DNA from 2 places in the Streptomyces sp. NPDC059037 genome. Region 1 is predicted to be linked to the other one. Evidence: riboswitches for the same ligand, from Rfam matches in the RefSeq annotation. Region 1 holds a riboswitch; the other holds the start of a gene.
What was found. A riboswitch is a leader RNA that binds a small molecule or an ion and turns the genes downstream of it on or off. The one in region 1 is predicted to bind glycine.
Positions count from the first base shown of each region.

Region 2: another riboswitch for glycine. It lies ahead of gcvP (aminomethyl-transferring glycine dehydrogenase); the one in region 1 lies ahead of gcvT (glycine cleavage system aminomethyltransferase GcvT).

Region 1 is NZ_JBHYIG010000152.1:6,020-17,148, reverse strand. It holds gene ACFWY6_RS27435 (dipeptide ABC transporter ATP-binding protein) at 1-891, opposite strand, end outside; gene ACFWY6_RS27430 (ABC transporter ATP-binding protein) at 957-2,057, opposite strand; gene ACFWY6_RS27425 (ABC transporter permease) at 2,054-3,055, opposite strand; gene ACFWY6_RS27420 (ABC transporter substrate-binding protein) at 3,177-4,943, opposite strand; gene ACFWY6_RS27415 (ABC transporter permease) at 5,049-6,053, opposite strand; gene ACFWY6_RS27410 (enhanced serine sensitivity protein SseB C-terminal domain-containing protein) at 6,365-7,138, opposite strand; gene ACFWY6_RS27405 (enhanced serine sensitivity protein SseB) at 7,330-8,142, opposite strand; gene ACFWY6_RS27400 (AAA family ATPase) at 8,234-8,908, opposite strand; glycine riboswitch at 9,062-9,176, shown strand; gene gcvT (glycine cleavage system aminomethyltransferase GcvT) at 9,323-10,447, shown strand; gene gcvH (glycine cleavage system protein GcvH) at 10,529-10,906, shown strand; gene glyA (serine hydroxymethyltransferase) at 10,927-11,129, shown strand, end outside.
Region 2 is NZ_JBHYIG010000240.1:2,992-14,120, reverse strand. It holds gene ACFWY6_RS34860 (substrate-binding and VWA domain-containing protein) at 1-362, shown strand, start outside; gene ACFWY6_RS34855 (glutamate--cysteine ligase) at 375-1,892, opposite strand; gene ACFWY6_RS34850 (hypothetical protein) at 2,378-2,962, shown strand; gene ACFWY6_RS34845 (DUF5999 family protein) at 3,270-3,476, shown strand; gene gcvP (aminomethyl-transferring glycine dehydrogenase) at 3,579-6,467, opposite strand; glycine riboswitch at 6,667-6,766, opposite strand; gene ACFWY6_RS34835 (PRC-barrel domain-containing protein) at 6,910-7,278, shown strand; gene ACFWY6_RS34830 (DNA polymerase IV) at 7,392-8,792, opposite strand; gene ACFWY6_RS34825 (MerR family transcriptional regulator) at 8,864-9,487, opposite strand; gene ACFWY6_RS34820 (bifunctional nuclease family protein) at 9,660-10,133, opposite strand; gene ACFWY6_RS34815 (MerR family transcriptional regulator) at 10,187-10,930, opposite strand; gene ACFWY6_RS34810 (FHA domain-containing protein) at 10,947-11,129, opposite strand, start outside.

The DNA.
Region 1 (11,129 bases):
GGAGATCGGCGACGGGACGTCACCGCGGAGCAGGATGCGCTCGCTCTTGACCCCGCGCCGCTTGGGGTCGGGCACCGGCACCGCGGAGAGCAGCGCCTTGGTGTACGGGTGCATCGGCTTGGTGTAGAGGTCCTTGCGGTCCGCGAGCTCCACGATCTTGCCGAGGTACATCACCGCGATGCGGTCCGAGACGTGCCGGATGACCGAGAGGTCGTGCGCGATGATCACGTACGTCAGACCGAGCTCGTCCTGGAGGTCGTCCAGGAGGTTGACCACCTGCGCCTGGATGGAGACGTCCAGGGCGGAGACGGGCTCGTCGGCCACGACCAGCTTGGGCCGCAGCGCGAGCGCGCGGGCGATGCCGATGCGCTGGCGCTGACCGCCGGAGAACTCGTGCGGGTAGCGGTTGTAGTGCTCGGGGCTGAGCCCGACGCGCTCCAGCATCTCCTGCACGTGCTTGCGCAGACCGCCCTCGGGCTTGACGCCCTGCAGCTTGAACGGCGCACCGACGATCGTGCCGATGGTGTGCCGCGGGTTCAGCGACGAGTACGGGTCCTGGAAGATCATCTGGACGTCGCGGCGCAGCGGCCGCATCTTGCCGGTGTTCAGGTGCGTGATGTCCACGCCCTCGAACTCCACGCGGCCCGCGGTCGGTTCGAGCAGGCGGGTGATCAGCCGGCCCATCGTCGACTTGCCGCAGCCCGACTCGCCCACGACGCCGAGCGTCTCACCGGGGCGTACGTCGAAGGTGAGACCGTCGACGGCCTGTACCGCCGCCACCTGGCGCTGCAGCAGCCCCTTCTTGATGGGGAAGTGCTTCACCAGGCCTTCGACCTTGAGCAGCGGCTCGGGAGACTCCGGAGAGCTCTTCGACTGCGCCGGGATCGTCATCTCCTGGCCCTTGCCCTTCACCGGATCTTTCGCCAGATCTTTCGCCTGGTCTTTCGCTTCGTCTTTCACAGCTTCGGCGCAATCTCTTCGGTCCAGATGCGGGTGCGCTCCTCCTGCGCCATGTGGCAGGCGGTGAAGTGTCCCGGGGCCACCTCGCGCAGATCGGGGCGCTCGCGGCGGGTGATCTGGTCCTTGGGGATGTCGGCGTACGGGCAGCGCGGGTTGAAGGCACAGCCCTGCGGCAGGTTGATCAGGCTGGGCGGGGAGCCCTTGACCGGCACGAGACGGTCGGTCTCCTCGCGGTCGATGCGCGGCATCGAGCCCAACAGGCCCCAGGTGTAGGGGTGCTGGGGCTCGTAGAAGACCTTCTCGGCGGTGCCGCGCTCGACGCAGCGGCCGCCGTACATCACGAGCAGCTCGTCCGCCATCTCGGCGACCACGCCCAGGTCGTGCGTGATCATGATGACCGCGGAGCCGAACTCCTTCTGCAGATCCCGGATGAGGTCGAGGATCTGCGCCTGGACGGTCACGTCCAGGGCGGTCGTCGGCTCGTCCGCGATGAGCAGCTCGGGGTTGTTCACCAGGGCCATCGCGATCATCGCGCGCTGGCGCATGCCGCCGGAGAACTCGTGCGGGTAGCTGTCGACCCGCTTGTCCGGCTGGGGGATGCCCACCCGGTCGAGCATCTCGACGGCGCGCTTGCGGGCGGTCTTCTTGTCCACGTCGTTGTGGACCCGGTACGCCTCCATGATCTGCTTGCCGATGGAGTAGTACGGGTGCAGCGCGGACAGCGGGTCCTGGAAGATCATCGCCATGTCGCGGCCGCGCAGCCTGCGCACCTCGTTGGGGTCCGCGGTGAGCAGCTCCGTGCCGTTCAGCCAGATCTCACCGGAGAGCTGCGCCCTGCGGCGGCCGTACTGCCCTGCGGTGTGCAGGCCCAGGATGCCGAGCGAGGTGACGGACTTGCCGGATCCCGACTCGCCGACGATGCCGAGGGTACGGCCCTTCTCCAGCTGGAAGCTGAGCCCGTCGACGGACTTGACCAGGCCGTCGTCGGTCGGGAAGTGCACCTTGAGATCGCGCACTTCGAGAAAGGCGGTGGGAGCGGCCGAAGCAGTGGCGACGGGTTCTCCGACCGCCGCTCCGGTCTTGTGCAGTTCGGTCATCCCAGCCTCACTCGCGGGTCGATGACGGCGTACAGAAGGTCGACGACGAGGTTGGCGAGGGCGATCGCGAGCGATGCGCACAAGGTGACGCCGAGGATCACCGGCAGGTCCTTGTTGCTGATGGCCTTGACCGCCTCGAGGCCGAGCCCCGGCAGGTTGAACGTGGACTCGGTGAGGACGGCGCCACCGAGCAGCACACCGAGGTCGAGGCCGAAGACCGTGAGGATCGGCGTCATGGCGGAGCGCAGCGCGTGCCGTCTGATGACGACGGCCTCGCCGAGCCCCTTGGCGCGCGCGGTGCGGATGTAGTCCTCACCGAGCACTTCCAGCATGGTGGCGCGGGTCAGTCGCGCGTACATGGCGGCGTTGAGGAACGCGAGCACGATCCAGGGCAGGATCAGCGTCTCGAACCAGATGTTGATCGGATCGTCCGTGGTGAGGGTGTCCTCGATCTTCACCCAGCCAAGGGTGTGGACGAAGAGCCCCATCGCGATCATGCCGGTGAAGAAGATCGGCAGCGAGACGCCGCCGAGGGCGGTGATCATCGCGGAACGGTCCCAGACGGTGCCCCGCTTGAGCGCGGAGAGCACACCGGTGGCGACACCGGCGATCAGCCACAGCACACAGGCGCCGGCGGCGAGCGCACCGGTGACGGGCAGGGCGTCCTTGAGGGTCTCCCAGACCGGGGCCTCGGTACGGAAGGAGTATCCGAAGCAGGGGGCCGGGCAGTGGGTGACGTCGGCCCCGTTGGCGTAGTCACGCCCCATCGGGATGCCCTTGACGAAGTCCCAGAACTGGACGAGCAGAGGGTCGTCCAGGCCCAGTTTGATCCGGATGCCGGCGAGCTGCTCGGCTCCGGACGACTTGCCGGCGAAGAGGACGGCGATGTCCTGTCCCGCCCACTTGGGCAGCATGAAGAAGACGGTGAAGGTCGCGAGCAGTACGACCAGCACCATGACGACAACGGCGATCAGGCGCCGGATGAGATAAGCAAGCACTGTGCGCGGCCCGGCGGTGGCCAAGGCCCCCTTGTGAGGGGCCCCGGCCACCGCCCGGGGCCATCACCTGCCCTTCGGACTGGCGGGATTCGGCGGTGGGACGGACGGCCTTGCGGCGGGACTACTTCTCGTTCACACCGAGCGAGACGTAGTCGTAGCGGCCGCTGTAGGCGGCGGAGGAGTAGACGTTGGTCGCCCGCGAACCGCGCCACGAGATGTTCTTCTCGTAGATGAAGGGCATCCAGTAGGCCTTGTCGACGATCTCGTGAGCCAGGTCGGTGTAGATCTCACCGGCCTTGTTCGGGTCGACCTCGGCGATCGCGTCGTCGAAGAACTTGTCGACCTTCGGCTCGTCGATCTGCGACTCGTTGTAGTTGCCGTTCTCAGCGATGAAGCGGCTGTCGAACAGCGGCTGCGCGTAGCCCTGACCGGTCGGGAAGTCCGGACCCCAGCCCGCCATCGTCATGCCGATGCCGCGCTTCTTCACCACCGAGGGAGAACCGGTGATGCTGGAGGAGTCGGCGCCGTCGATCTGGTCGACCTCGGCGTTGATGCCGACCTTCTTCAGCTGCTCCTGGAGCGCCGTGGCGGCGTCCACCTCGCCCGGCTGGTTGGTGCGGGCCGAGATCTTGGTGTCGAAGCCGCTCGGCTTGCCGCACTTCTTCAGCTCGGCCTTGGCCGCGGTGGCGTCCGGCTTGCCCTTGCGCTTCAGGATCCCGTACGGGTCGTAGTCGTCGTTGCCCTTGATGGACTTCGGGAAGACGCTGGTGGCGATCTCACCGGCGGCGAGCGGGCCACCACGGGTCTTCTGCAGGCCCGCGAAGTCCGTGGCGTAGAAGACGGCCTTGCGGCAGTTCTCGTTGTCGAACGGCTTCGTCTTGGTCACCAGGGCGACGTAACGGACGAAGTCCGTCTGCATGTTGTCGACGTTGCCCTTGTGGTCCTGAATGGCGGTGGTACGACCCGACTGGGTCATGCCGGTGCCATTCATGTCGATGTCGTAGTCGCCTTCCATCAGGCGCTTGTCGTTCTCTTCGAGGTTCGCCGAGATGGTGACCGTGATCTTGTCCGGCAGCGCGGGACGGACCGGGTCCGACGACTTCTTCCAGTTCTTGTTGCGGACCAGCGTGATGCTCTTGCCGGCGCTGTAGTTCTGGAACTTGTACGGGCCGGAGGAGAACGGGCGCTGGGTGTACTTGGCGCCGGTGTCCTCGGACTGCTTCACCGGGGTGCCCGACGGCATCGCGAGCATCTGCTCGAAGTCGCCGTTCTTCTTGGGCAGCTTGAAGATGATGGTGTTGTCGTCGGGCGTCTCGATCGCCTTCAGACCCAGCTTGTCCTTCGACTTGTCCTCGTAGGGGCCCTTGTACTCGCCCTTGGGGTCAAGCGTCGTCTTCAGGTACGCGGGACCACCGGTGATGACCTTGGTCGCCCAGATGCGCTCGATGCCGTACTTGATGTCCTTGGAGGTCAGCTTGGAGCCGTCCTCCCAGGTGAGGCCGTCACGCAGCTTGTACGTGTAGGTCTTGCCGTCGTCGCTGATCTTCGCCGTGGACTCGGCGAGGTCGGGGACGAGCTTGTTGGACGCGGCACCCGGCTTGGTGTCGTACGTGATCAGCGTGCGGGTGTAGTACCGCATGAAGTCCCACGTCATGCCGTAGTAGGCGCGCTGCGGGTCGGCCGAGTCGAGGTCCTGCTTGGCGACGAACTTGAGCGTGCCGCCCGCCTTCGTCGACTTGTTGGCGACCTTGCCGATGGCCGCGTTGTAGCCGGCGCCCTTGCTGTCTTCGTCGTCGCTGCCGCCGCCGCACGCCGTGGTGGTCACCAGCGCCGCTACGACGAGGGCCGCGCCAGCGGTGAGCCGTCGTTGAGAGGAACCTGTGGGCATTTCTCGCATCCTCCGAGATTCGTGGTCCTTTTGGCGTTTGACTGCCTTGAGAACCATGGGAAGAGCCACCTGACGCTGCGGCAGGGGCAAGCCAGTTGGAGCTGTTTACCGAGTTCCCTTGGGGTCCAGGGCGTCGCGCAGCCCGTCACCGAAGAGGTTGAAGGCGAGCACGGTCACAAAGATCGCCAGGCCTGGGAAGACCATGAACATCGGGTCGTGCTCGTACGTCGCCAGTGCGTCCCGGAGCATGCCGCCCCAGGAGGCCGTGGGCGGACGCACACCCGCGCCGAGGAAGCTCAGCGCCGCTTCGGTGAGGATGTTGGTGGGGATCATGAGCGTCGCGTACACCGTGATCGGTGCGACCAGGTTCGGCAGCAACTCCTTGAAGAGGATGTGCCGTTGACCGCCGCCGAGGCTGCGGGCCGCCTCCACGTACTCGCGTTCGCGCAGCGAGAGGGTCTGGCCTCTCACGATGCGTCCGACGTAGGGCCAGCCGAAGAAGCCGATCACCAGGATCAGTACGGCGATGCGTACGCCGCTGCCGGTGAGCCCGAGCAGGTCGTCGGGGAGTACCGAGACCAGGGAGATCACGAAGAGCAGCTGCGGGAAGGCGAGCAGCACGTCCATGACCCGGCTGATCAGGGCGTCGATCCAGCCGCCGAAGTAGCCGGCGATGATGCCGAAGAAGGTGCCGAGCACCACGGCGACCACGGCGGCGAGGAACGCCACGAGGAGCGAGATCCGCGCTCCGTAGACGATCCGGCTGAAGACGTCGCGGCCCTTGTTCGGCTCGACTCCGAAGAGGAAGTCCGTACTCATGCCGCCGAAGGCGCCCTTGGGCAGGTTCGTGAGGTCTTCGAGCTCGTCCTGATGGAACTCGTTGGGCGGGTGGCCCAACAGGGAGACGATCAGGGGCGCGAAGACGGCGACAAGGACCAGGACGAGCACGGTGATGCCGCCGGCCAGGGCGACCTTGTCCCGCTTCAGGCGGTTCCAGGCGATCTGCTTGAGGGACCGCCCCTCGACCTTCTTCACCCCTGCACCAGCTGCGGGAGCGACGTCCGCTGTCGGGTCCGCGTCCGCAGGTGTGTCATGCAATGGTGCCGTCATCGTGGCAGGGACCCCTCTCAACCGGTGGTGACCGGCCCGCACTTGCCGCTGTAGCGACGTGATCAGTCCGTCGTACACAGGGGCGAACCGCCCCTGGTGCGGGAGTCTTCATCGGGGTCGCGATCTGTTACCAGCCTTGTTGGGGAATGGATGCGCAACCGTGATGCTGATCGGAGTGTTCCGTTATCCGGACTCGGGTGAACGAGGGGCGAACACGGGGCAGTTGGGTCGCAAGGAGCCACAGGGGCCTATTGAGCCCCTCCACCATCAGAACGGGACATCGTGGCCGTTCGGGCAGGTGCGGGCGGTTCTCAGTACTGCGCGGGGTAGCCGTAGCCGCCCGCGGGGGCCGGGGCCGCCTGGGCCTCGCGGTCGTAGAACGGCCTGGCGTTGGCGCGCAGCCACATGGCGACCGGGTCGTACGCGTCGGACATCGCGACCGTCGACACGGGCAGGCCGTCGGGCACGGCGGCGATCGACTGCTGCATCATCGCGCGCACGGCGTCGACCGAGGGCGGCGACGTGTCGTACACATCGAGACCGATGGCCAGATAGGGAGCGCCGAGCGCGGGCTGCACCCAGGCGCGGCGCAGCGCGCGGACCGCCGGGGTGCGGTGCGCGTTCTGCGTGAGCAGCGCGTAGAACTGCGGGATCTCGATGGCCGGCTCGGTGAGCCGCAGCGGGCCCGCGGGCAGCAGGTCAAGGCCCGATGCGATACGGCGCAGATCCAGCCAGGGGATGCCGACGCCGCCGCCGGGCGCGTGCGGGTTGAGCCAGAGGCCGTAGTTGTCGGGGTAGAGGGTGCGGGCGATGTCGACGCCTGCGACCACTTCGTACGAGCGGTTCCAGCCACTGGCGGAGAGCTCCTGGGCGGAGGTCACGCACGGCGCATAACCGAGGCCCTCGACCTCCATGTTTCCGTACTGGGCGTCGGGGGATCCGGCCTGGCCGTGCCAGAGCAGCATCCACACCTGGTCGGCGGCGAGCGCCCGCAGGAGCGCCTCGTAGGCGTCGTAGCGCCCCGGCGTCACCTGGCGCAGCATGTGCTCGACCTGCCCGGCCGCAGCCGTGCCCGACGCACTCACCCTTAACCGCCCCTTCGCGATGACCCGACGACCCCGATGATCCGAATGATCCGCAACGGACCCGGCCGGCACGGCCGTAACCCGCCCGGGTCATGAAACCAGCTTAAGCGGCGATCCTGACACCGACTTGACGTACGGCGTGGTCACACCCGCCGGTGCGCATGTCTCTCCACACCTCCGTGCTCGTATCTCTACACACGTCCGTGCTCGTGCTGGTGGCTCTGTCCGAAGAAGGGCCGCACCCTTGCGCGCATCCAGTCGCCCACCGGGTCCTGGGCCACGTCGAGCAGCACCAGGTTCACCGGCCAGGCCACCGGGGCCAGGCCGAGCGCGCGGCCCACGGCCTGCATCGGCAGATCGCGGGCGTTGCCCTCCCAGGAGGACAGCTCGACGCCGATGAACAGGGCCGGGTCCTCGCCCTCGACGCTGGCCAGGCAGCGGCGGGCGCTCAGGACGACCCCCGTGGCCTCGAACTCGCGGGCCGCGGCGGACAGGAAGTCGACCGGGTCGTGCTGCCAGTCCGGCTCGAAGAGACGGACACGGCCGCCGCTCGCGGGGCCGTCGAGGGGGGTGCGCCCCGCCCGGCAGAGCTCGGCGACGGCCGGGGGCGGCAGCGGCACGCCGATCGTGCCGTCCGGGTTGAGCGCGATGCCGAGCTGCGGGGGCAAGCCGCGCGCGAACTCCACGGCGGGCGCCACGGTGCAGCTCATCCGGCCGCCGGTGACCTGCTGGAACTGCTGCTCGGAGCTGAAGACGGGCACGTACGCCTGGCCCTCGATCTCCAGCGTGGGCAGGTCGAGCGTCCCGGCGGCCCCGTCCCCGCCGTTCGGCAGCGGGACCCAGATGTGGCTGCGGCCGAGGACCTCGACGATGCGGGCCGCCGCGGAGGTTGTGCCTGTCTGAGGAGCGCCGCCGGTGCCGAGGGCCGCCGCGAGCACCTCTTCGAGTTCGTTGCCCGGCCATCCTCCGTACGGATGGGCGTGTGCCTGCGCCGGAATGTCCATCTGTCTTACCCCTGCTTCGTCCCGCTCTGCCTGCCGTCGACCCTAACGCGGCGCGCGGGCCCGCTACGCGGTGCGCGGGCCCTCACCCGGGTCAGTCCCCGAAGGTGATCCCGTTCAGCACCCCGGCCGCCGTCCGGTCGAGCAGCAGCGCCGAGCCGACGCCGCGCGGCAGATCCCCCCGCTCGGCGGCGCCGACCAGCCGGCCGACCGTTCTGCGGTGGCGCGCGAAGGCGTACCGCGAGACGCCGCGGCCGCGCGCGAGCTGACCCTCGACAGCCGTTTCCGGCGGCACGTCGAGCAGCAGCAGATGCAGGGTCGTGCCCCGTCGCGCCGCTTCCCTGGCCAGCCAGCGGCGCACCCAGGCCTGGGTGCCGCAGTCGTGCACGACGACCCCCTCGCCGGAGCGCAGGGCCCGGCGCAGGCCCGCGTAGTGCGCGATGCGGACCAGGGGGCGGTAGACCGCGTACGGAAGGAAGCGCGGCATGCGGCTCGCCCAGCGGTCGCGGGTGTCCTGCGAGTCGATGCGCGGGCCCGCGACGGCTCTGCGCATCAGCGTGGACTTTCCGCTGCCCGGCAGCCCGGAGACGACGATCAGGTCGCCGCCGCCGAAGGACAGCCGGTGCGGACTGTGGCCCATCCGCTGCCTCAGGTCCCGGACGACGGCCGCGGGCAGGGGGCCACAGCTCTCCCTGACGGGGGCGGCATCCTGCTTGGGCAGGGCCACCCCTGTGTTGGTCGCGTAGACACTGGTCCTGCGCACCGTGATCGGCCTCCCCATAGCGGTCACGTACCTGCTTACCGCAGCTTCCCCGGCAAGTGTAAAGAGAAGGTAATGCGGCACAAGGGCATTACTGGACTGGCACTGCCCTGTGACGGAGCCCCGTGCAATGATGTGCCCGCAAACTCCATACAGGCCGCTTGAATCCGCGCGGGAGAGTTCCCGGTCACCGTCGTACGCGTCGTACGACACGCCGGGGCGCCGAAGGAGCAAGTCCCTCCCTTGAATCTCTCAGGCCCCGTACCGCGCGGGCGAGGCACATCTGAAAAGCGGGCCGCCACGGCGGCTCCACCCAAGGTGCAAGTCATGACCCCCATACGTACGGGTCGTGGTGAACCTCTCAGGTTCCGATGACAGATGGGGAGGATCTACCTCGCCCGTCATGCCCTGGGAGTTCTACGTATGAGTACCGCCCCCCGTCTGACAGCCCTCGATGCGGTGCATCGGGCGCTCGGCGCGACCATGACCGACTTCGCGGGCTGGGACATGCCGCTGCGGTACGGCAGCGAGCGCGAAGAGCACATCGCCGTACGCACCAAGGCCGGTCTCTTCGACCTCTCCCACATGGGCGAGATCACCGTCACCGGCCCGGAGGCCGTGGACTTCCTGAACTTCTCGCTGGTCGGCAACATCGGCTCCGTCGGTGTCGGCCGCGCCCGCTACACGATGATCGTCGACCAGGACGGCGGCATCCTCGACGACCTGATCGTGTACCGCCTGGCCGAGGCCGAGTACATGGTCGTCGCCAATGCCTCCAACGCCCAGAACGTCCTGAACGAGCTGAGCAACCGCGTCGAGGAGTTCGACGCCGAGGTCCGCGACGACCGCGACGCGTACGCGCTGCTCGCCGTCCAGGGCCCCGAGTCCCCCGGCATCCTGAAGTCCCTCACGGACGCCGACCTGGACGGCCTGAAGTACTACGCGGGCCTGCCGGGCACAGTTGCTGGCGTGCCCGCCCTTATCGCCCGCACCGGCTACACCGGCGAGGACGGCTTCGAGCTCTTCGTCGCCCCCGGTGACGCGGAGAAGCTGTGGGGCGCGCTGATGGAGGCGGGCACGCCCGTCGGCATGGTCCCGGCCGGTCTCTCCTGCCGCGACACGCTGCGCCTGGAGGCGGGCATGCCGCTGTACGGGCACGAGCTGACCGCCGAGCTGACGCCGTTCGACGCGGGCCTGGGCCGGGTCGTGAAGTTCGAGAAGACCTCGGAGTCGGAGAACTTCGTGGGCCGTGCCGCCCTCGCGGCCGCCGCCGAGCGCGCCGAGACCGCTCCCCCGCGCAAGCTGGTCGGCCTGATCGCTTCCGGTCGCCGCGTCCCGCGCGCGGGCTTCCCCGTCGTCGCCGACGGCAAGGTCATCGGCGAGGTCACCTCCGGCGCCCCGTCCCCGACGCTCGGCAAGCCGATCGCCATCGCGTACGTCGACGCGGCGCACGCGGCCCCCGGCACCGAGGGTGTCGGCGTGGACATCCGCGGTACCCATGAGCCGTACGAGGTCGTGGCGCTGCCGTTCTACAAGCGCCAGAAGTGACCCCCCGCGGGCGTCGGCAGTGACGTCACGCACATCTTTCTCGTTCCGCAGCACCCATCCGCGTACAGGAGAATTCAGGTCATGAGCAACCCCCAGCAGCTGCGTTACAGCAAGGAGCACGAGTGGCTCTCGGCCACCGAGGACGGTGTGGCGACGATCGGCATCACCGAGTTCGCGGCCAACGCGCTCGGTGACGTCGTCTACGCCCAGCTCCCGGCGGTCGGCGACACGGTGACCGCGGGCGAGACCTGCGGCGAGCTCGAGTCGACGAAGTCCGTCAGCGACCTGTACTCGCCGGTGACCGGTGAGGTCACCGAGGCGAACCAGGACGTCGTGGACGACCCGTCGCTGGTGAACTCCGCGCCCTTCGAGGGCGGCTGGCTGTTCAAGGTACGGATCACGGCGGAGCCGGACGACCTGCTCTCCGCGGCCGAATACACCGAGCTCGCAGGCAACTAAAGACCCTTAGGGACCACCTGATGTCGCTTCTCAACACCCCTCTCCACGAGCTGGACCCGGACGTCGCCGCCGCCGTCGACGCCGAGCTCCACCGCCAGCAGTCCACCCTGGAAATGATCGCCTCGGAGAACTTCGCTCCGGTCGCCGTCATGGAGGCCCAGGGCACGGTCCTCACCAACAAGTACGCCGAGGGCTACCCCGGCCGTCGCTACTACGGCGGCTG
Region 2 (11,129 bases), on a different contig from region 1:
GCGATCTGGAGCCCATACCGGGCGGTGCGACCGGTCTGTACGACACGACCCTCGCCGCGTACAAGGAGGCGACGTCGACGTACGCGAACGGCAAGTTCAACGCGCTGGTGGTGCTCACCGACGGCGCCAACCAGGACCCCGGCTCCATCTCGCGCAGCAGCCTCATCTCCCAGCTGCAGGAGCTCACCGACCCCAAGCGCCGGGTGCCGCTCATCGCGATCGCCGTCGGCCCGAACGCGGACAAGGAAGAGGTCAAGCAGATCGCGGAGGCGACCGGCGGATCGGGGCACCAGGTCGACGACCCGGCACAGATCCACGCGGTCATCCTCAAGGCCATCATGGAGGCGGGCAGCCAGGGCTGAACCCCCGGCTCCTCAGCTGAGGACGGCGGGTTCGGGCAGCCCCACCGGCCAGGTGTGCACCGGATCCCCCGAGTGCATCAGCTCGGCGTAGCGACGGGTGGTGGCGGCGAGCGCGGCCTCGCGTTCGAGCCCGGTCTCCAGTGCCTGGTGGTACGTCGCCGCCTGCCAGGACGCCCCGTTCACCCGCCGCCTGCACCGCTCCTCGATCACGCCGAGGTAGAAGTCCCGGTCGGCGGGTTCCACACCCCACGCGTCGAGCCCGGCGGCGGCCAGCGGCAGCAGTTCGTCGCGGACCAGCGAGACCGCGGGCACCTCGACAATCCCGCCGTATCTGCCGCGCCGCGGCCACTTCAGACGGGCCTCGATGCCGTGGCGGCACGCGGTGTCGAAGTTGTCGGCCGCGGCATCGAAGGGCAGCCGGCTCCACACCGGCCGCGTCTCCTCGGCCAGGGCCCGTACGAGGCCGTAGTAGAAGGCGGCGTTGGCGATGACGTCGGTGACGGTGGGTCCTGCGGGCAGGACGCGGTTCTCCACGCGCAGATGCGGGACGCCGTCGGCGATGCCGTACACCGGGCGGTTCCAGCGGTAGACGGTGCCGTTGTGCAGGACGAGTTCGGCAAGCCTCGGCACACGGCCGTCGTCGAGCGCCTCCAGCGGGTCCTCGTCGTCCATGAGGGGAAGGAGTGCCGGAAAGTACCGCAGGTTCTCCTCGAAGAGCTCGTACGCGTCCGAGATCCAGCGCTCCCCGAACCAGGTACGCGGCCGTACGCCCTGCGCCTGCAGTTCGGGCGGCCGGGTGTCCGTGGACTGCAGGAACAGCGGCGGCCGGGACTCGCGCCACAACTCGCGGCCGAACAGGAACGGCGCGTTGGCGCCCACGGCGATCTGCGCGGCGGCCACACACTGCGCCGCGTTCCACACATCGGCGAACCGCCCCGGGGTGACCTGAAGGTGCAACTGCACGGAGGTGCACGCCGCTTCGGGCGCTATCGACGTGGATGTGCAGGTCAGCCGCTCCACGCCGGTGATGTCCAAGGCGAACTCCTCGCCGCGCGCCGCCACGATCTGGTCGTTCAGCAGGGCGTAGCGGTCGACGTCGGAGAGGTTCCCGGAGACCAGATCGTGGTGGGCGAGGGTCGGCAGAATGCCGATCATGACGATGCCGGCGTTCACCTCGTTCGCTTTGCGGTGGGCATAGGCGAGGCCGGTGCGCAGCTCCTCGGCGAGGCGGTCGAGAACGCGTCCGCCCAATCGGTGCGGGGCGATATTGACTTCGAGATTGAACATTCCGAGTTCCGTCTGGAAGTCGCGGCTCGCGATGCGCTCGAGAACTTGCGCATTCATCATTCTCGGCATCCCGTCGGGCCCCGCGAGATTCAGCTCGATCTCCACGCCCATCAGATTCTTGGGCCGGTCGAACCGCTCCTCGTCCAACAGCCTCCGTAACCCCGCGAGACACTCCCTGAGCTTGCTCCGATACCGGTTCCGCTCGGACAGGTCAAACGTTCCTGCTACGACCTTCTCCCCCATCGAAGCTCCCCTCCTCGGATGGGCAGCCGATGATCCGGCTGCGGTGTCTCGCAGGATGATGCCCTGCAATGTGATCGATAACGCCCCGCACATGCCCCCGTCCCAGTACGCTCGACGAGGGTCTTCACACGGCACATTCACGCGGCATGACACACACCAGAAAATCGCCGCACCCGCGTCTGGTGAAAAACACCGACGAGAATCGGCCGTCCGCGCCACGGAAGTGATCCGAGGTCAGAAGGGACACCCGCATCAAGAATCGGGAGGAATCCCGCAAAAGGGCGACCGACAATCGACTTGCGAGCAATATTGGGCGCGGTTAGACGAAACACCGTCTGAACACGTGTCGTATAAACTCCGCGAACGAGGCAGAGAGTTGGCGCTCGCGGTCCCCCTGCCCCCGCCCCTCTGGCCCCAGAGCAGACAGCGTCGTCCGCACCTGCCCTCGATCCACCGTGCCTGTCGAATGAGAGAGGCGACCCACCATGCCGCTGCATGTCCCCCCGGCTCCCGCGCCCGCCCTGCGCAGCGTCCTCGCGGCACTCGGTTCACCCACCGCCGTACGCGAAGCCCGCACCCCCTCCCTGCGTGCCGCCCAGGGACCGGTGACCCCCGAACTCCCGCTGCCCGTCCACGTCCTGGACCGGATCACCCCGTCGGGCAGCACACCCACCCGGCTCGCGGGGTGGCGTTTCCTGATCCGCTGCGGCGAGCGAGCCGTCGCCGCGGCCGACACGATGCTCACGCCTGACGGGTGGACGTTCTCGCACTTCTTCGAGGGCCCGTACATCGCGGCCACCGAACGCGCCCTGCGCCACGCCGAGAAGATGCCCCTGCCGTACCAGCCACGCCTGTTGTCCGTGCCCGAGCTCTACATGCTCACGCTCTGGCTGCACGGCGACTGCACGGCCGACGGCGCGGGCGGCCATCTCTCGGCCACCGACATCCTCGTACCGCTGGCGCCCGCGCCGCCCGGCATCGCGGCCCACCGCCCGCACCGCGCCGCCGAACTGCTCAAGGTCCTCACCCACCGCCTGACCCCCGCGCCGCTGCTCGGCTCACCCGCCTGACGCCGCCGCACCTCCCGTGCCCCGCCGCCCGACCGGCCGCGGGGCACGGCGCTGTCCGCTGCCCATACGGACTAGCCCGGTATGACCACCCCGAACCACCCGAAGAGACAGTGCAGTTGGGCTGAACCGTCCGGGCGGGTGATACGTCATTAAGCAGTAAGGAGCGCTGCCGCTAAATCCCTGCGGAATGACGCCCGTAGGGCAACACTGGGATCGGACCGACTAACCACGGGGGGCGGTCATGAACACCGCATCGAGCCGCAGGACAGACGTCACAGCCATCACATCGCAGCGAAAGAACCCTTCCATGTGCCAGCACCAACCACCGTGCCCGACAGCCGACTCCGCCGACCGGGAAGCCGCGCTCCTCATGGCGAGCCACCCGGAGCAGGGCTGGAGCCTGCTGTGCAACGGCGTCCTGCTCTTCGAGGACACCGGTGAGCTGCTGCCGGACGGCCAGATCATCGCCCCGCACCGACCGCTGGGCACCGACGAGATCATGACGGCCGCCTGACGCGGCGCCACCACGGCACGGACAACGAAGGGGCCGACCCGGAGAAGCAATCTCCGGACCGGCCCCGACGCATGTGCTGGACCCTGTATCAGTCCTCGTGCATCAGTCCTCGTACGCATCCAGCGGCGGGCAGGAGCAGACCAGGTTCCGGTCGCCGTACGCCTGGTCGATGCGGCGCACCGGCGGCCAGTACTTGTCGGCCGCGACGACACCGGCCGGGAAGACGGCCTCCTCGCGGCTGTAGCCGTGCTCCCACTCGCCGCTCAGCGCGGCCGCGGTGTGCGGCGCGTTGCGCAGCGGGTTGTCGTCGGCGGACCACTCGCCGCCGCCGACCTTCTCGATCTCCGCGCGAATGGCGATCATCGCCTCGCAGAACCGGTCGATCTCGACCAGGTCCTCGCTCTCCGTCGGCTCGATCATCAGCGTCCCGGCGACCGGGAACGACATGGTCGGCGCGTGGAAGCCGTAGTCGATGAGCCGCTTGGCGATGTCGTCGACGCTGACGCCCGTCTCCTTGCTCAGCGGCCGCAGGTCGATGATGCACTCGTGCGCGACGAGGTCGCCGGGACCGGTGTAGAGCACCGGGAAGTGCGGCTCGAGCCGCTTGGCGATGTAGTTCGCGGAGAGCACCGCGACCTGCGTGGCGCGCTTGAGCCCCTCGCCGCCCATGAGACGTACGTACGCCCAGGAGATCGGCAGGATGCCCGCGGAGCCCCACGGCGCGGCGGAGATCGGTCCGACACCCGTCTCGGGACCCGCGGCGGGCTGCATCGGGTGGTTGGGCAGGTACGGCGCGAGGTGCTCGCGCACACCGACCGGGCCGACGCCGGGACCGCCGCCGCCGTGCGGGATGCAGAAGGTCTTGTGCAGGTTCAGGTGCGATACGTCGCCGCCGAAGTGCCCCGGCTTGGCAAGGCCCACCAGCGCGTTGAGGTTGGCGCCGTCGACGTACACCTGCCCGCCGGCCTCGTGCACCTCCGCGCAGATGTCGGCGACGTGCTCCTCGAACACACCGTGCGTCGACGGGTACGTGATCATCAGGACCGACAGCTCGTCGCGGTGCTTCTCGATCTTGGCGCGCAGGTCGTCGACGTCGATCTCGCCGTCGTCGGCGGTCTTCACGACGACGACCTTCATGCCGGCCATCACGGCGCTCGCGGCGTTGGTGCCGTGCGCGGAGGACGGGATGAGGCAGACGGTGCGCTGCTCGTCGCCGTTGGCCCGGTGGTAACCACGGACCGCGAGCAGACCCGCGAGCTCGCCCTGCGAACCGGCGTTGGGCTGCAGCGAGACCTTGTCGTACCCGGTGACCTCGGCGAGCCGCTCCTCCAGCTCACGGATGAGGGTGAGGTAGCCCTGCGCCTGCTGGGCGGGCGCGAAGGGGTGCAGCTGCCCGAACTCGGGCCAGGTGACCGGCTCCATCTCGGTGGTCGCGTTGAGCTTCATGGTGCAGGAGCCCAGCGGGATCATGCCGCGGTCGAGCGCGTAGTCACGGTCGGCCAGCTTGCGCAGGTAGCGCAGCATCGCGGTCTCGGAGCGGTACTGGTGGAAGACCGGGTGCGTCAGGTACGCGTCGGAGCGCAGCAGACCGGCGGGCAGGGTGTCCTCGGTCGCCGCGTCGAGCGCCTCGATGTCCGCCTCGACCCCGAACGCGGTCCAGATCGCGGTCAGCTGCTTGCGCGTGGTGGTCTCGTCGCAGGCCAGCGAGACGTGGTCGGCGTCGACCTGGTGGACGTTGACGCCACCCTCGCGGGCCGCGGAGACAAGCTCCTCGGCCTTGCCGGGCACCCGCACGGTCAGCGTGTCGAAGTACGCGCCGTGCACGACCTCGACCCCGCCCGCGGTGAGGCCGGCGGCCAGCAGCGTCGCGTAGCGGTGGGTGCGCCGCGCGATGGACTTGAGGCCCTCGGGCCCGTGGTAGACCGCGTACATCCCGGCCATGACGGCGAGCAGCACCTGTGCCGTACAGATGTTGCTGGTCGCCTTCTCGCGGCGGATGTGCTGCTCACGGGTCTGCAGCGCGAGCCGGTAGGCCTTGTTGCCGTCGGCGTCGACGGAGACGCCGACGAGCCGGCCCGGCAGGCTGCGGGCGAACTTCTCGCGCACCGCCATGTATCCGGCGTGCGGCCCGCCGAAGCCCATCGGCACACCGAACCGCTGCGTCGTGCCGACCGCGATGTCCGCACCGAGCTCACCGGGCGAGGTGAGCAGCGTCAGGGCGAGCAGATCGGCCGCGACGGAGACCACGGCCCCCAGCTCGTGCGCCTGCTCGATGACCGCCTTGATGTCGCGTACGGCACCGGAGGCACCCGGGTACTGGATCAGTACGCCGACGACACCGCGCTCGGCGACCTCGGCCGGGATGCCCTCGCTCAGATCGGCGACGACGATCTCGACGCCGGTCGGCTCGGCACGGGTCTGAATGACGGCGATGGTCTGCGGCAGCGCGTCGGCGTCAACAACGAAAACGCCGTCCTTGACCTTGCTCATGCGCCGCGAAAGGGCCATGGCCTCGGCCGCGGCGGTCCCCTCGTCGAGCAGGGAGGCACCGGAGGTGGGCAGTCCGGTCAGCTCGGCGACGACGGTCTGGAAGTTGAGCAGCGCCTCGAGCCGGCCCTGGGAGATCTCGGGCTGGTACGGCGTGTAAGCCGTGTACCAAGCAGGGTTCTCCATGACGTTCCGCAGGATGACGGGCGGCGTGAAGGTCCCGTAGTAGCCGAGCCCGATCATGGAATCGAGCACCTGATTCCGATCGGCCAGCGAGCGCAGCTCGGCCAGGACCTCGGCCTCGGTGCGCGCCCCGGGCAGATTCAGCGCCTCGGCGTTCTTGATCACATCCGGCACCGCGGCGGCGGTCAGCTCGTCGAGCGAGCCGTAGCCGACCTGCGCGAGCATCTTGGCCCGTGCTTCGGCATCGGGGCCGATGTGCCGCTGCTCGAAGGGAATGCCCTGCTCAAGCTGTGAGAGCGGGATGCGAGGGGTGGCGGTCATTGCGGAGGCCTCCTGGTCTGACGCTGGTCTGACGCGACCTGCGAGGGGCACCACGGCGCGGGTGCCCGGACGGCCTCCCCCTCTGTCATCTCAACCTGAGAGCTTCACAGACCCGCCCATGGACAGATCTGCTTTCACCGTCGGTGAGGAAGGGTCTCGAACGTGCCCGCCCGACGCCCGCCCTGCTTTCCAGAGTGACCTCGTCCGTGCGGTACAGGGTGCCTGAGAGATTCCGGGGAGGATTTGCTCCTTCGGCGCCTCCGGAATCACCTCCCGGAGAGCTCTCCCGCACGGGGTCAGCAGCCACCGCCAGCGTACCAGCGAGGACCGCGCCCGATCCCTCGAGTGGCCGCATGCCCCGATGTGCTCTTTCGTAGTGATGACAAGCGAATAATGATGAGTTACGCGCCATTTCGACAAACTGCGACCAGTTGGAGGGCCCGTGCAGACCGACATCGATCCGCGCAACCTGATCGGCCGCAAGGCGTTCGACCGGGACGGGGCCAAGATCGGCACGATCGACGAGGTCTACCTCGACGATGCCACCGGCGCCCCGGAGTGGGCCGCGATACGCACGGGCCTGTTCAGCCGTGACGCCTTCGTCCCCCTGGAACCCAGCGAGGTCACGGGAGAGGGCACCCTGCGCATCCCCTTCGAACGCTCCCTGATCAAGGACGCCCCCGACTTCGGCGTAGGCCGCCACCTCTCCCCCGAACAGGAACTCCAGCTCTACCACCACTACGGCCTGGACGTCACCCCCCCACACCCCCCCGACCAGGACTTCGGCAACATCGCAGACGAGAACCCCTGACGCCGCGCCCTCCCCCGTACGCGGCGCTTCCCCGGCCGACCCGACCGCCCTCGTTGTGGGCAGGCGTTCCGCAGGGCGGAACGGGTGGGCACAACGCCCACTGCCGAGCACCGCTACCCCAGGGGCGAAGGCCCAGCACCGTCCCCCGGCGGAGCCACCAGCGGCAACGGCTCCGCCTCCACCAACTCCGGATCATCGACCCGAAACGTCCGCACCCGCCCCGGCGCCGACCCCGGAGTCTCGAACCGCACCGTCACCCGCCCAAGCCCGCTCCCCTGCACCCACCCGCACCCGTACACGGCATGCCGCACATCGTGCCCCGCGGCCCACCGCCGCGCCCCGAGCGGCACCTCCTCGACGGACGCCTCCTCGACCTCCGCCGCGCCCGCCACCTCAGTCACGGCCCCGGCAGCCTCGCCCTCCCCCCGCTCAAGCCCGTCGGCCCGAGCCTGCGCGAAGAGATCCTCCTGCGTGTAGTCCGCAAGCCCCGTGACCCCCACGCCAAGGAGCCGCACGCCCCCTGTGGTGTCCACGGACTCCAGCAGCCGCGCGGCGGCCTCCCGCACCACCCCAGGGTCGTCCGTGGGCCCCCGCAGCGTCTCTGACCGCGTCAGCGTCGAGAAGTCGAACCGCCGCACCTTCAGCACGATGGTCCGCCCCGAGTGCCCGGCAGCCCGCAACCGCTCCACACACCGGTCGGCGAGCCGCGCCACCTCGCCCCTGACCCGCACCCGGTCGTGAATGTCCACGTCGTACGTGTCCTCGACACTGACCGACTTGGACTCCCGCTCCGCCACCACGGGCCGCTCGTCCCGCGCCTGCGCCATCGCGTACAGCGCGCTCCCGTGCGACTTCCCAAGAAGCCGTACGAGCTCGTCCTCGCCCGCCTCCGCGATCTCCCCCACCGTCGTGATCCCGCCCCGCCGCAGATGGTCCCCGGTGGCAGGACCGACCCCGGGCAGCGTCCGCACGGACATCGGCGCGAGCAGCTCCCGCTCGGTCCCCGGAACTATCAGCCGCAGACCATCGGGCTTGGCCTCCTCCGAGGCGATCTTCGCCAGCATCTTGGACGCGGCGAGCCCGACCGACCCCGCGAGTCCCGTCACCGTCTTGATGTCGGCACGCAACCGCTCCCCCACGGCCAGCGCCGACGCCTGGTCGCCGGCCACGCCGCCCGCTTCCAGGTCGACAAAAGCCTCGTCCAGGCTGAGCGGCTCCACCAGCGGCGACAGCTCACGCAGCAGCGCCATCACCTGCTCGCTGATCTCCCGGTAGAGCCCGAAGCGCGGCACCAGATAGGCGGCGTTCGGCGCGAGGCGGCGCGCCTGCCCCATGGGCATCGCCGAGTGCACACCGAGCTTCCGCGCCTCGTACGAAGCCGTGGCCACCACACCCCGCGGCCCGAGCCCGCCCACCACCACGGCTTTCCCGCGCAGACTCGGCTTCGCGGCCTGCTCGGCAGACGCGTAGAAGGCATCCATGTCGAGATGCAGAATCGTGGGCGCGGTTCTCACACCTCTGATGCTGCCCTACGCCACTGACAACGCCCCGAAACCGCCACCCCGACGGCGATGCCGCAACCGCCTCACACGGCCCGGTTACGCCGCCGCGCGAGCTCGTCGGCGGGGTTCTGACGCAGCAGCGTCTCCCCGGTGTCGATGCGCTCCCCGTGCAGCTGCGCAAGCGCCGCTTCCACGTCCCGCCACACGACGCCCACGGCGATCCCGAAGACCCCCTGACCGCCCTGGAGCAGATCGTGGACCTCGTCGGGCGACGTGCACTCGTACACCGTCGCGCCGTCGCTCATGAGCGTCATCCGCTCCAGATCCCGGAATCCGCGGTCGCGCAGATGCTGGACCGTGGTCCGGATGTTCTGCAGGGACACGCCGGTGTCCAGGAACCGCTTCACGATCTTCAGGACGACGACGTCCCGGAAGCTGTAGAGCCGCTGGGTCCCCGACCCGCCCGCGGACCGCACACTGGGCTCGACGAGCCCCGTACGGGCCCAGTAGTCGAGCTGGCGATACGTGATACCGGCGGCCGCACACGCGGTCGGCCCTCGGTACCCGATCTGTTCCTGTTCGGTCTGCCCGGACGTAGCGTCCCCGCTCCCCTGAACCGCCATCGGCCGCCTCGGAGAGTGATCGGCCGTGCTGCCGTGAAGCGGATACGGTCCGCCCATCGCCGTACCGTCGCCGCTGCTTCTCACGCCGACCTCCGTCCTTGACCTGCCTTCCCGACGGTAGGCAGTCACCAGGGGCTCGTCAACGATCGCCACACTCGGCACGCCGAGTGATAATCACCCTAAGAGTGGTTTGCCGCGCCTCACCGCCGGGAAAGGCTAGCCGAATGGTCCGTCGGGACCCTCCGGAGGCATCGGTTCACTGGCTGTTGGTGCCGAAGTCCTCGGGCGAGATCTGGTCGAGGAACTCGCGGAACTTCTCCACCTCGTCCTCCTGCTCGTCCGGAATGGCGATGCCGGCGTCGTCCAGGACCCCGTCACTGCCGTAGATCGGCGTTCCGGTGCGCAGCGCAAGCGCTATGGCGTCGGACGGCCGGGCGCTCACCTCGACTCCACTGGCGAAGACCAGCTCCGCGTAGAAGACCCCTTCGCGCAGGTCCGTGATGCGCACCTCGGTGAGCTCCTGACCCACCGCCTCCAGCACGTCCTTGAACAGGTCGTGGGTCAGCGGCCGTGCGGGCGCCATCCCCTGCTGTGCGAAGGCGATCGCGGTCGCCTCCCCTGGTCCGATCCAGATGGGGAGGTACCGATCGCCTCCCACTTCACGCAGGAGCACGATCGGTTGGTTGGAGGGCATTTCGACCCGGACACCTACGACGTCGAGCTCGTTCACACAGCAACCCTAGGACGTGCCCGGCAGGTTTGGGTAGTCGGGCACCTCTTGAGTCAGGGCAACCGCACCCCGAGAGCGGTCTGCACCAGTGCAGAGTGCAGCTTTCCGGTGAGCCCCGCCAGTTCCTTCGTACGAGCTTCCGCATGGGCCCTGGTCTGCGGATTACGGTGCCTCCGCAGGGGCGCCACGACCTGGTCGACGAGGCCGGCCTCGCGTTCGGCGGCGGTTTTCATGGCCCGCAGATGGCGCGGTTCGATGCCGAACCTGCCGAGTTCGACCACCAGGGCGGCGACCGTCACGGCCTCGGCGTCGTAACCACCTTCCGGCAACGGCGCGATGAGCCCGTACGTCTCCCACTCGTCGAGCTGCTCCGCGTCGATCTCGGCGGCCGCGAGCAGCTCGGCCCGGCCCACCCGGGCCGCCGTGGGCCCTTCGGCCTCGCCGGGGCCCAAGGCATCGCCGGGCCCTCTCGGCTGCCCCAGGGAGGGCAGCGGGGCCGCTTCTCCGCGCTCCAGGGCGTCCAGGTGCTCCCGGATGACCTTGAGCGGCAGATAGTGGTCCCGCTGCATCCGCAGGACGTGACCGAGCCGCTCGACGTCCTGCGGGCCGAACTTCCGGTACCCGGACGGCGTGCGTTCGGGCTCGATGAGCCCTTCCGACTCCAGGAATCGGATCTTGGAGATCGTGACCTCGGGAAATTCGTCACGCAGCGCGTTCAGGACGGCGCCGATGCTCATCAGCCGACGGTCCTCGGCGGCGGTGCCGTTCCCGGCACCGCCCCTCGGTGTTTGAAGCATGGACCTTCCTGACGGGTCAGATGCCGACGCCCCGCTGGCTCGCGTAGAAGACCAGCCGGTACTTACCGATCTGCACCTCGTCGCCGTTCGACAGCGCGACGGAGTCGATGCGCTCCCGGTTGACGTACGTGCCGTTGAGGCTGCCCACGTCCGCGACGGTGAAGGAACCGTCCTGGACGCGACGGAACTCCACGTGGCG